4 regions of the Pantoea sp. B9002 genome follow, and region 3 is predicted to be linked to each of the others. Evidence: riboswitches for the same ligand, from Rfam matches in the RefSeq annotation. Region 3 holds a riboswitch; each other region holds the start of a gene.
What was found. Region 3 has a riboswitch for thiamine pyrophosphate ahead of HX773_RS22875 (FAD-dependent oxidoreductase). Riboswitches for the same ligand answer to the same signal wherever they lie in the genome.
Positions count from the first base shown of each region.

Region 1: it holds a riboswitch for thiamine pyrophosphate, as region 3 does, so the genes downstream of both, HX773_RS18460 (long-chain fatty acid--CoA ligase) here and HX773_RS22875 (FAD-dependent oxidoreductase) in region 3, are expected to answer to the same signal.
Region 2: it holds a riboswitch for thiamine pyrophosphate, as region 3 does, so the genes downstream of both, thiB (thiamine ABC transporter substrate binding subunit) here and HX773_RS22875 (FAD-dependent oxidoreductase) in region 3, are expected to answer to the same signal.
Region 4: it holds a riboswitch for thiamine pyrophosphate, as region 3 does, so the genes downstream of both, thiC (phosphomethylpyrimidine synthase ThiC) here and HX773_RS22875 (FAD-dependent oxidoreductase) in region 3, are expected to answer to the same signal.

Region 1 covers NZ_JACAPA010000037.1:65,782-68,985, reverse strand. The annotation lists gene HX773_RS18480 (sugar phosphate isomerase/epimerase) at 1-370, shown strand, start outside; gene HX773_RS18475 (YgdI/YgdR family lipoprotein) at 456-686, opposite strand; gene HX773_RS18470 (YgdI/YgdR family lipoprotein) at 714-947, opposite strand; gene HX773_RS18465 (DksA/TraR family C4-type zinc finger protein) at 1,030-1,296, opposite strand; TPP riboswitch at 1,418-1,545, shown strand; gene HX773_RS18460 (long-chain fatty acid--CoA ligase) at 1,644-2,726, shown strand; gene HX773_RS18455 (acyl-CoA reductase) at 2,723-3,204, shown strand, end outside.
Region 2 covers NZ_JACAPA010000008.1:126,885-130,088, reverse strand. The annotation lists gene thiP (thiamine/thiamine pyrophosphate ABC transporter permease ThiP) at 1-779, opposite strand, end outside; gene thiB (thiamine ABC transporter substrate binding subunit) at 779-1,765, opposite strand; TPP riboswitch at 1,812-1,907, opposite strand; gene sgrR (HTH-type transcriptional regulator SgrR) at 1,943-3,204, opposite strand, start outside.
Region 3 covers NZ_JACAPA010000054.1:50,858-54,061, forward strand. The annotation lists gene HX773_RS22865 (thiazole synthase) at 1-748, opposite strand, end outside; gene thiS (sulfur carrier protein ThiS) at 752-949, opposite strand; gene HX773_RS22875 (FAD-dependent oxidoreductase) at 933-1,877, opposite strand; TPP riboswitch at 2,007-2,126, opposite strand; gene HX773_RS22880 (6,7-dimethyl-8-ribityllumazine synthase) at 2,314-2,751, shown strand; gene HX773_RS22885 (MFS transporter) at 2,846-3,204, opposite strand, start outside.
Region 4 covers NZ_JACAPA010000040.1:15,467-18,670, reverse strand. The annotation lists gene nudC (NAD(+) diphosphatase) at 1-347, opposite strand, end outside; gene rsd (sigma D regulator) at 436-942, shown strand; TPP riboswitch at 1,177-1,277, shown strand; gene thiC (phosphomethylpyrimidine synthase ThiC) at 1,368-3,204, shown strand, end outside.

The DNA.
Region 1 (3,204 bases), on a different contig from region 3:
GCGGGAGGTGGGAAGCGCGGCTGTAGCGTTTAATGGCGATGCCGGCAACATGGTGTCGTTGAGATCCGACGCTGATGCGATAAAGCAAATGCTGCAGTTGTTGCCGCAGATGCGGCATTGTCACATCAAAGATGTATATAAGCAGGGCATAGAGTTTCACTTTCCGCCCATCGGGCAGGGCATATTAGAGTATCAGCCGCTCATCAAGTCACTGGCTGTGCACGATATTCCCTGTACGCTGGAAATCCCGCTGCGTATGCATCGACTGGCTGACAGCATGCCGGTACGCAGTGATACGCCAGTAGAACTGGAACGGATTGTTGAAGTGCTGAGGGAGAGTAAAAGGTATATCGATGGATTGCAGCATTAGACGGGGGGAATCAGGCATTTCAGAACATTAAGTCCGCACCGCTGTTGAGAAAATCCACTACAGCGGGCGGCTTAAGTGGGGAAGATTATTTCTTAGGAATTTCAGAGATCTCTTTCACGTCACTCTTATTCATTTGCTGCTTAACACCATTGGCATCGACGTAACCCAGCAGGCCGGTTTCGGCATCCTGTGGTTTGCCATCGGTGACGATGGTACGTCCATCATTGGTGTGGATCGCGTACGAGGTACGCGTACAGCCGGTCAGTGCGGACAGGGCAATAAGCGCAGTAATAGAAAGCAAAATTGATTTTTTCATTAGTCTCTCCAGGCTGTTAAAAGGATATTAATTATCCAGTTCGCTCATGTTGGTAATCTTGTCGCGATTGATCTGCTCAGTTTTACCGGTTTGCGCATCCTTGTAAGAAACAAGGCCCGTGTCACTGTCGATTTGCGGCTTACCAGACGTCACGATAGTGCGTCCGTCGGTGGTCTTAATCGCCTGATTTGAAGAGCAAGCGGTCAAAGTCATTGCCATAAAAGTGCCAAGAAATGCCGTTGTCAGTACTGTTTTTTTCATCGTGATGAGTTCCTTTCAGTGGAATAAGTTTTAACTACCTAAATAGCTTAGAACATTTTCCTAAAACAGCCAGGAATCGGGGTTATCTCAACTGACTATCCTTACTTCCGCGGCGGTTATAAGCGCTGATCGCCGCCTGTTTTTTATCGATCTTGCTCTGGCAATTCACGCAATAACGCACGCCAGCCAATGCCGCGCGACGTGCTTCCGGGATCGGTTCGCCGCACTCGTCGCAAAACTCCGCACTTTCACCATGACCGAGATTTTCGCGGGCGCGGGCCACCGCGTCATCTACCGTGGCATCAATTTGTTTGTGCACCGCCCCGTCTTCTGACCAACCGCCAGCCATACTTCACCTCCAAAAACTGATGGTGAAAGTATAAGACACGCTGTGATTTATGTCGGGCAGGGCAGAATTTCACGCGTATTTAACAAGGTTGACACATCATCGCGCGCCATCCTAGACTGCGGCTTGTTCCAAGGGGTGCTCTGTTAAGGGGCTGAGATTCTACCGGCTGGCGTGTATGCGTTGGCAACGTAGTGACCCTCCGAACCTGATCCGGCTAATACCGGCGTAGGGATGCGGAACCGCAGGGCGATATTGCGCCTTGATTCCCTCTTTGTGCTTTGTAGCGGACAGTTCGCGCTCTTCAGGCGTGCCTGAGAGTCTCTGCGCAATCGCAAAGGTGGCGACACATGAACGAAACACACATCATCCAGGCTCTGCTGACATTCCTGCAGCGTGAAGATAGCTCAGACGACGACTTCAATCAGTTGGCCCTCGAAATCTTCGCTTATCAGTTCGCACACAATCCACCTTATCGCCGCTTCGCCATCCAGCGCGGACGTACGCCGCTGACGGTGAAAAGCTGGCGCAACATTCCCGCCATCCCGATTAATGCCTTCAAAGATCTGACGCTCAGCTGCCGTCCCACCGACCAAATTGCCGAGATCTTTATGACCAGCGGCACCACCGGCACGGTAAAAGGGCGCAGCTACCATCCGACGCTGGAGGTGTGGAAAAAATCGATGCTGCTCAACTTCCGCCGTCGCTTTATGGCGGGCCGCGAACGCATCCGCATGGGCATTTTGTTCCCGGATACCGTGGCGATGCCGAACTCCTCGCTGGCGACTTACCTTGACCTGGCAATGAAGGAGTGTGGCACGCCAGACAGTGAAGTAATGGTGGGCGAACATGGCCTCGAAACCAGTCGTCTGTTCAGTGCGCTGGAGCAGGCCGAAGCGGGTGGCGAACCCTACGCGCTGCTGGGCGCCAGCTACAGCTACGTGCATCTGCTGGATGAAATGCAGCGCCAGCAACGCCGTTTCGCGCTGCCTGCCGGCAGCCGCATTCTTGATACCGGCGGTTTCAAAGGCCAGTCGCGCGAGATTGGCGCAGAGGAATTCTACGCATCGCTCTCTCACGCCTTCGGCATTCCGCGTTCCCACTGCATCAACATGTACGGTATGACGGAAATCAGCACGCAGTTTTACGACGCGGGCAATGAGCGCTGCCCGCCGGTGAAATCCGGGCCGCACTGGATCCGCACGCGCGTGGTCAATCCGCTCACCGGTGATGATGTGCCGGACGGAGAGGTTGGCGTGCTGGTGCATCACGATCTGGCGCATTTCAACTCGGTTTCGGCTTTGTTAACGGAAGATGCGGGCGTGATGGTGCCCGGCGGATTCCATCTGCTAGGACGTGCGACCGGCGCTGATGCCAAAGGCTGTTCGCTGACCATGGAAGCGTTTCTCGCCAGCGCGCAGGCGGCGCTGTGAAGGAAGTTGCCGGACACCTGCCGGGCCTTTCCGCTGATGAAGTGCAGTGGCATACGCTGAGTTTCAGTCATCGTGGCGAGCGCCTCGAGGTTTGCGTTCCGCAACTTGATGACGCGCAGATAAAGGCGCTCGCAGCGCGCATCCGCACCAACGCCCGCGCTTATCTTCATCAGCTGAGTGTCGCGCAGATCATCGCCATCATTGATGAAGCGGTGGCGCGACTGCTCGATCGTCGTCATCCACTGCGTATCAAAGCCGAAAAGCTGCTGCCCATCGTCACCGGTTACGATGCCGAAATGGTGCGGCTTGGCCTCACCGGCTATCTGAAAACCTTTCGTCAGCCGCAGCTGAAGCGTTTTCTGGCGGAGGATTTCGCCGATCCGCAGATGCTCGACGATTTCCAGCCGCGCCCCAAAGGCGGCTTTGCGCGCGCGTTTGGCCCGCAACTGTTGATGCATATCTGGGCGGGCAACGTGCC
Region 2 (3,204 bases), on a different contig from region 3:
ATGGCTTTGCTAAAGCGCTGGCTCAGCAGCACCAGCAGCAAACAGCAGCCGAGCTGTAACAGCGCCAGCAGCGCCGCGCGGCCGGGATCGTAATCGAAATTCAGCGCCTGGTAGATCGCCAGTTCCAGCGTGGTCGCCTGCGGCCCACCGCCCAGCGCCAGCACTGTGGCGAAGCTGGCGAAACAGAGCATAAAGATCAGCGCCGCCGTCGGCAGAATCTGACGGCGCAGCCACGGCCACTCCAGCAAACGAAACAGATTCCAGCCGCGCAGGCCGAGCTGGGCGGCAACTTGCCGCTGCTCGCCGGGAATGCTCTCCAGCGCCTGTAACAGCAGGCGCGTCGCCAGCGGCAGGTTAAAGAAGACGTGCGCCAGCAGAATGCCCTGCAGGCCATACGGCGAAAAGTGGTAGTCAAAGCCAATGGCTGCGCACAGTTGCGCCAGCCAGCCGCTGCGACCGTACACGCTGAGCAAGCCAAACACCGCCACCAGCACCGGCAGCACCAGCGTCATGGCGCACAGGCGCAGCAGCAGATTGCGTCCCGGAAAACGGCGGCGATAGAGCGCGCGCGCCAGCAGGATCGCGGGCAACACCGACAGCAGCGCCGACAGCAGCGCCTGCTCAAACGAGAACAGCAGCACATGATGCAGATAGCTGTCGTCGAGTAGCGCGCGCCAGTCGGTGGCCGGAGCGACCATCACCAATGCGCCAAACGCCAGCAGCGCCACCGCGCACAGCAACAGCGCGATGGCGCTACCGGGAATCAACCAGCCGGGCATTAACGGCTAACGGCGCTTTGCCATGCGCTGATCCACGCGGCGCGATGGTCGGCAACTTCGGCTGGCGTGAATTGCAACGCCTTCGCGGGCACCTGCAGCGTTTGATAACCGGCTGGCAGATCGCTTTTGATCACCGGATACATCCAGTTGCCGGTGGGAATGGTCTGCTGGAAGGCCGGAGAAACCATAAACTGCATGAACTGCTGCGCCAGCTTGGGCTGCTTGCTGCTGGCGAGTTGCGCGGCGACTTCCACCTGTAAATAGTGGCCTTCGCTGAATTCGGCCGCGGCATAGTTCTCTTTCTTCTCTTCGATAATGTGATAAGCCGGAGATGTGGTGTAGCTCAACACCAGATCGCCTTCGCCCTTCAGGAACAAGCCGTAAGCTTCGCTCCAGCCTTTGGTGACGGTAACGGTTTTTTGCGCCAGCTTCTGCCACGCGTCAGGCGCGTTATCGCCATAGACTTTTTGCATCCACAGCAGCAGGCCAAGGCCCGGCGTGCTGGTGCGCGGATCTTCATAAATCACGCGCCATTTTTCCGGGCTTTCAACCAGCTCTTTCAGGCTTTTCGGCGGGTTCTTCAGCTTGTTTTTATCGTAGACGAAGGCGAAGTAGCCATAATCGAACGGGATAAAGGTTTGATTGTTCCAGCCATCCGGCAGTTTTAAGCCGCTGGTATCGACGCTGCTTTTGGCAAACAGGCCGGTTTTCTCCGCCGCCTGCACCAGATTGTTATCCAGCCCGAGCACCACATCGGCTTTGCTGTTTTTGCCTTCCATGCGCACGCGATTGAGCAGCGATACGCCATCTTCCAGCGCCACATACTTCAGTTCGCAGTCGCACTGCGCTTCAAAGGCTTTTTTGACCGCCGGGCCTGGGCCCCAATCGGCAGAGAACGAATCGTAGGTGTAAACGGTCAGAACCGGTTTGGCAGCGAAAGCCGGGGCCGCAACCAGCAGCAACACAGGCAGAACTTTGTTTAACACTTTGCGCTCCTTGAGGAGAAGAGATGTTGAGTCGCAAAGGATCTGAGGAGTGAGGCATCTCAAATCCCTACGCCGGTATTAGCCGGATCAGGTTCGACGGGTTTCTCTCAGCCCTGATATCAAGGCACCCCGTTGAGAACGGCTCATTCTAGACATTTATATGACAGCGCGAAAGGATCACAGCTCCGGTGGTGCAAACCAGGCTGATTTGAAATCAAACCAGCCGAGCGTATTCAGTCGCACGCCGCGCATACTGCGTTGTCCTTCCAGCAGCAGCCAGTGATGGAACAGCGGATGCAGATAGTCGCGGTCGATCAGCTGTTTACTCCATTCCGCCAGCGGTAACGCTTTCTGCCGCCAGCGCGCGGCATCGGCTTGCCAGTCAATCGGGATGCAGTGATGCATCAACGGCAACTCGAACAGTTGCGCGAACAGCGCGTACTCCAGCGGCAGGGTAAAGTTGACGCTGCCGAGCCAGATATCACTTTCACCTTCGCCCTCGAACCACTCTTCGTAGCTCACGACGCGAGTAATTAGCTCAACACCTTGCTGCGCCAGCAGCGGTCGCAGCGCGTTGGCGATACCTTCATGCTCAACGTGATGGCTGTACCAGCTCAGCGTCAGCTGGGTTAAGCCTGCCGGTTTGTCGGCGGAGGTGAGATCGCGGCGATGGTGCCAGCGCGGCAGCAAGCCATAAGCCGGGAACCAGTAACGCTGATAGCCGACGCCAGCATGATTCAGTAAGGCGATGGGATTAAACAGATAGCTTACCCAGCGGCGAAAATGCGCATCGCGGCCCAATGCAGAGCGCTGATCGTAAAGCAGGAAGTAGCAGCCTTCTTCCAGACGACTCTCTTCCGATTTTTCATCGGCGGTTTCGCCCTGCAACTTGACTCCGGCATACACCAGCTCGTCGCTGATCTCCGGCAGCACCCAAATCGACACATCGTCAATCAGCGCGCGATAGCCAAAGTAATCATCGAAGGCGGCGATTTTCAGCTGCGTTTGCTGATTGCGCACCACGCTATACGGGCCGGTACCAAGCGGCTGGCGGGCAAACTGGCGCAGCGTTGGCCATTCACGCGGCAGGATCATCGCGCTGACGCTGGCCAGCAGCCACGGCAACCAATCGTCCGGCTGGCTCAGATGAATATCCAGCGTCCAGGGCGCGGGCGAATCCAGTTTACTGATGTGGGAAAACAGCGGCTGGCTGCGCACGCGCTCCAGCGAAGCAATCACATCCGCCATTTCCAGTTCACGACCATGATGAAAACGAATCGCCGGGCGCAGGAAGAAACGCCACTGCAGCGGCGAGGTTTGCTGCCAGTGATGGGCGATATCGGGTTCGATTTCCCCCTTTTCCTCATTTATGCGCATCAGGCCGTTGAAAATTTGTCGCGCCAGATGGGTTTCCGAGCGGCGCAGCGGCGAACCGGGCA
Region 3 (3,204 bases):
TTGCCAGGCCGAAGATCGGCGTGGACGCGGCGGCCATATCGCGCTTCTCCATCAGTCCGGCAGCGCGCGCGGCCTGTCCGGCTTCAATCGCCAGCCGGAAAGCGTTGGCCATGCCGATCGGATCGCCGGCTTTGGCGACGGCGGTGTTAAGCAGAATGCCATCGAAGCCCATCTCCATCGCCTGAGCCGCCTGCGACGGCGCGCCAATGCCAGCATCAATGATCAGTGGAATATCGCTGAACCACGCACGCATGGCGCGCAGGCCGTCGATGTTGCGCAAACCCTGGCCAGAACCAATCGGCGCGCCCCACGGCATCAACAGTTCGCAACCCGCCGCCAGCAGCTTTTCGCCGACGATCAGATCTTCGGTGGTGTACGGAAACACCTGAAAACCCTCTGCGCTGAGGATGCGCGCGGCTTCCACCAGCGCGAAAGGATCCGGTTGCAGCGTGTCGGCGTGACCAATCACTTCCAGCTTGATCCACGCGGTGTTGAACAGTTCGCGCGCCATGTGCGCGGTAGTGACGGCTTCCTTCACCGTGTGACAACCGGCGGTATTCGGTAACACACGGATGTTAAGTCCGGTCAGCAGTTCGCGGAAAGCCGCGCCCGCCGCGCCTTCGCGCCGTAAACTAACGGTGATGATGTCGGTACCGGAGGCGGCAATCGCCTGCTGCAAAATGGCAGGCGACGGATAGCCGGCGGTGCCGAGCAGAAAGCGTGATTGCGGTTTAAAATCGTAAAACATCGCTTAACCTCCCTGCATCGGTGACAGCACTTCGAGCTGGCAACCTTCATCCAGCCGCTGCGTGTCGTACTGACTTTTTGGCACAAACGCACCGTTGTAGGCGGTGGCGACGCAGGCCACATCAATTTGCTGCTCGATCAGCAATTCGCTCAGGCTCGTTGCCTGGGTGCTGATGGCGCGGCCGTTAAGCTGAATATTCATTGTTGAGTTCCCCAGAAATGCGCTGCATCAGCTGCTCTGCCAACATGGGTGCCAGCAGAAAACCGTGGCGATACATGCCGTTGAGATAAAAGGTGTGATTGTGATAGTGGATTTCCGGCAGATTTGCCGGATAAGCCGGACGCAACCCGCTGCCGCTCTCAATCACGCGTGCTTCGGCTAAGGCGGGATGAATGGCGTAGGCGGCGCTGAGCAGCTCCATCATGGCGCGCGCGCTGATGGCGCTGGCATCGTCGCTCTCAATCATGGTGGCGCCGAGCATAAAGTGGCCGCCGCGACGCGGCACCAGATAGCAGGGAAAACGCGGATGCAGCAGACGAATCGGGCGGGAAAACTGCACTTCATCGCTGTGCAGAATCAGCATCTCGCCGCGTACCGCACGCAGGCGCGGCAGTTGCGGCGCAGCGTGGATGCCGCGACAATCGATAATCTGGCCGCCTTGTGCGTGGTTGCTGAATGACACGCCGCGCGCGATCAGCGCGTCACGCATCTCCTGCAACGCCAGACGCGGATCGAGATGCGCCTCACCGGCGAAAAAAAGACCGCGCGCAAAGCGCCCTTCCAGCGCCGGTTCGATGTCGGCGGGTTCGACCCATTGATGCTGCTCAGTCATGCGGGCGAAACGGTTGAGTTCCTGGCTATCGCGCGGCGGTGCAACCACTAACGTGCCCTGATGCTCGACGCTGCTGACGCGCTGTTGCCACCATGCGGCAGCATGTTGCCCAAGAGTGATGACGTCACGCGGTGCACTTTCGGCTTCACACCAGGGCGCGAGCATGCCGCCAGCAAACCACGATGCCGGGCGGCGCGCGTCATCGCCAATCACCTCGACGTCTTCGCCGCGTTCCGCCAGCAAAGTGGCTACACACAAACCCGCCACGCCGCAGCCGAGTACGCTCCAGCGGCTCACAGCGCCGGTTCCAGGATGTTCAAACAGGGGGAATTCACATCGGCCTCTCAGTGTTAGCTGAGACCCGCAGATACAGGAGAAGGGAAATGGCGCATCCATCGAGCTTGCCTGAGCGCCAGACAGCCCAATGAAAAAGACTGTCAGTCTTCCTACGCCAGTATCAACTGGGTCAGGTTCAAAGGGTCGCTAAGCCGCGCAGTGCGCTATTAGCCTCTCAGTCTCTTTGGCGAGACTCCCCCGACGCGTCTATTTGTATTGCAGGCGCTGGTCGCCGTCAAGCGCGGAATAACCTGACGGTTTACAGGGAAATAAGCAGCAAGGCATTTATCGCTACCTGGGCTTTGTGGATCACAAACGTAACATATGGTATACAAACACATTATTGCTGAGAGTGGATTTCTCTCTAATTTTATAAACAGGTGATGTCGGAATAACCATGAACAATATTAAAATTGCATTTATTAAAGCCGGCTGGCACAAAGAAATTGTCCATAATGCCTTGGTGGGTTTTGAAAAAGAATTAGCCGATCAATCCGTTGAAGCGGAATTAAAAGTGCTGGAAGTGCCTGGTGCATTTGAAATGCCGCTGCTGGCAAAGCGTCTGGCCGAAACCGGCAAGTACGATGCGATTGTCTGCGCCGCGCTGGTGGTTGACGGCGGTATCTATCGCCATGATTTCGTTGCCGCTGCGGTAGTTGATGGCCTGATGAATGTGCAGCTGACCACCAACGTACCGGTGTTCTCCGTTTCATTAACCCCACATAATTTCCAGCCGGTTGATGTTATCGAAAACTTCTATACCGAGCATTTCATTAAGAAAGGCAAAGAAGCGGCGCGCGCGGTGCTGGCTATTCACAATCTTTCAATTGATTGATGCATTAAAAAGGGAGCACCTCAGCAGGCGCTCCCTTTTTATTAATTATGCCTTTCAACAGTTAATATTCAGAATAGTGCCAGCCTCGCTTGATTCAATGTTTCACACTCATCAAATGATTACTCTTCATATCTCGGCGCGTTTCAGACGGATTGATATCGCACTCCTTAGGCAGCATTAGCGTAAAGATTCCGGCAATCACCAGCGAACCCGCCAGCCAGCAGATCGCCACGTTTTGGCTATACAGCAGCGTCATGATCCCGACTAAGTACGGTCCGCAGAATCCGCCCAGATTACCCAAGCCATTGATCACGCCGCGCGCGCTGCCCGCCACTTCCGGCGCAGCGATACGTCCGGGAATCGACCAGAACGGGCTGGTTGCCGCTTTAAGGAAGAAGCCGCACACCACCAGCGCGATATAAGCCGCCACCACGTTGTCATGCAAGACCACCG
Region 4 (3,204 bases), on a different contig from region 3:
CACAAACAAGCGAACTCGCGTTTGCTGATGTGCATCTCATGGCCGCAATAGCCGCACCAGCGATGCGAGCGGTAAAACTCCGCCAGCTGCACGCCACGTCCGGCGATTTGGAACAGGCCGACATCCTCATCAATCAGTTGGCGCACGGAGCCCATGCTATCCGGACGCGATTCGCGTACCAGCCAGACATTCTCGCCCTGCCACTCGCCGATCAAAATCGCGTTGCTGCCGTTGAGGCCAAAATCGGTGGCTAAGCCATGCGGCAATTCGCCCTGCGGCAACCAAAGTTTTTGCTCATGGCTGACAACCCACCATCCAGCGTCTAAGCTTGAGATCTCACGTTGCATCTTAATCGTTGTCCTTAGCGTCAAATCGCACGCTGAAATCCTAATATTAAGTTTGTAATAAACAACTATAACCTACCTGGAGCCCCATATGCTTAACCAGTTAGAGAACCTGACAGAGCGTGTTGGCGGCGGAAATGAATTGGTTGATTCATGGCTGCGCGCCCGTCGACAGCTGCTCGTCACTTACTACGAGCTTATTGGCATGAAGCCACAAAAAGATGCGTTATCCACGCTGGATGAACAGGCGCTGGATGCATTTTGTCACAACCTGGTGGATTACCTGTCTACTGGCCATTTCAGCGTGTATGAACACATCATTAGTGAGATGCAGGGTGATAGCCCATTAATCGTGGCCGCGCAGATTTATCCGGCACTTGAGGCGAATACCGACCGCATCATGCAGCTCTACGACAGCCATCTGCAGCAAGCGATTAACGATGATAATTGCGTGGATTTTCAAACCGCACTCTCCGAAGTCGGCGAAGTGCTGGAATCGCGCTTTACGCTGGAAGATAAGCTGGTGCAGCTCGCCTGGGACAACCAGCTGGCGCGTCCGCCGGTTGCCAACGACAGTATCATCGCCCGCCCGGCTTAACATCCCGAAGATGTAAAAAACTTGTTATTCAAGAAAAGCCCTCTTATGCTGAACGGGCTTTTTTTAATGCCTCTTCCTGAACCTGAAGAGTCAAATTTTGCGATATAAGCGTAGCGTGCGCAGCGAGTTCACGCTCGGACAGCGCGCAGGGACCGGAGCGTACACGTAGTACGTGACGGTCACGAGCACTGCCCGGGCGTGACATAGCAAGCAAAGTAGCTTATATCGTAAAACACCAACTTGTCGGAGTGCCCTTCGGGGCTGAGACCGTTAATTCGGGATCCGCGGAACCTGATCAGGTTAGTACCTGCGAAGGGAACAAGAGTAGACATTATCAGCACGGTGCATGTTGGCGCCCGGCACCGTACCTGTTACTCCTTCCGAACTCTGGACAAGCAACTTCCAACCTTTACCGGAAACTTGCTATGTCTGCTAAAACTTCTCGTCGTGAACAACGCGCTCAGGCGCAAGAATTTATCGATTCCCTGCAGGGAACCGCTTTCCCCAACTCCAAACGTATCTGGATCACCGGCAGCCGCGCGGATATTCGCGTGCCGATGCGTGAGATACAGCTCAGTCCGACACACATTGGCGGCAGCAAAGAGAATCCGCGCTATGAGCCGAATGAAGCGGTGCCGGTTTACGACACCGCCGGTGCTTATGGCGATCCTCAAGCCACTATTGATGTGCATCAGGGGCTCGCAAGACTGCGCGCCAACTGGATCGAAGAACGCGGTGACAGCGAAACCATCCACCAGCTGAGTTCCAGTTACACTCAGCAGCGTCTGGCGGATGAAGGCCTCGACCATCTGCGTTTTGAGCATCTGCCGCAACCGCGCCGTGCCAAAGCGGGTCACCGGGTTACTCAACTGCACTATGCGCGGCAGGGCATCATCACGCCGGAGATGGAGTTTATTGCGCTGCGTGAAAACATGGGCCGCGAGCGTATTCGCGGTGAAGTGCTGCTACAGCAGCATCCGGGCCACAGTTTTGGCGCTAACTTGCCGGAAAATATCACCGCGGAATTTGTCCGTCAGGAAGTCGCCAGCGGCCGCGCCATCATCCCCTCTAACATCAACCATCCCGAATCCGAACCGATGATTATCGGCCGCAACTTCCTGGTGAAGGTGAATGCCAACATTGGCAACTCTGCGGTGAGCTCATCAATTGAAGAGGAAGTGGAGAAGCTGGTGTGGTCAACGCGCTGGGGCGCAGACACCGTGATGGATCTCTCTACTGGCCGCTACATCCATGAAACGCGTGAGTGGATTTTGCGTAACAGCCCGGTGCCGATTGGTACGGTGCCGATTTATCAGGCGTTGGAGAAAGTGAACGGCATTGCAGAAGATCTCAACTGGGAGATTTTCCGCGACACGCTTCTGGAGCAGGCGGAACAAGGCGTTGACTACTTCACCATTCACGCCGGCGTGCTGCTGCGCTATGTGCCGATGACGGCCAAACGCCTGACCGGCATTGTGTCGCGCGGCGGCTCGATTATGGCGAAATGGTGCCTGTCCCATCACACCGAAAGCTTCCTCTATCTGCACTTCCGCGAGATTTGTGAAATTTGTGCCGCCTACGATGTGGCGCTGTCGCTCGGCGACGGCCTGCGTCCCGGTTCGATTCAGGATGCCAACGATGAGGCGCAATTTGCTGAACTGCATACGCTGGGCGAACTGACCAAAATCGCCTGGGAATACGATGTGCAGGTGATGATTGAAGGTCCGGGCCATGTGCCGATGCAGATGATTCGTCGCAATATGACCGAACAGCTTGAGCACTGTCACGAAGCCCCGTTTTACACGCTTGGCCCGCTCACCACCGATATCGCGCCCGGCTATGACCATTTCACTTCCGGCATCGGCGCGGCCATGATTGGCTGGTTCGGCTGCGCCATGCTGTGTTACGTGACGCCGAAAGAGCACCTCGGTTTGCCGAATAAAGAGGATGTGAAGCAAGGGCTGATCACTTACAAGATCGCCGCACACGCAGCGGATCTGGCGAAAGGTCATCCCGGCGCACAGATCCGCGACAATGCGATGTCGAAAGCGCGTTTTGAATTCCGCTGGGAAGATCAGTTCAATCTGGCGCTCGATCCACACACCGCACGCGCCTATCACGATGAAACCCTGCCGCAGGAATCGGGAAAAGTGGCGCACTTCTGCTCGATGTGCGGCCCGAAATTCTGCTCGATGAAAATTACGCAGGAAGTGCGTGAGTTTGCCGCCCGCCAACAGGCTGAAGCTCAGCCGATTGAGATGG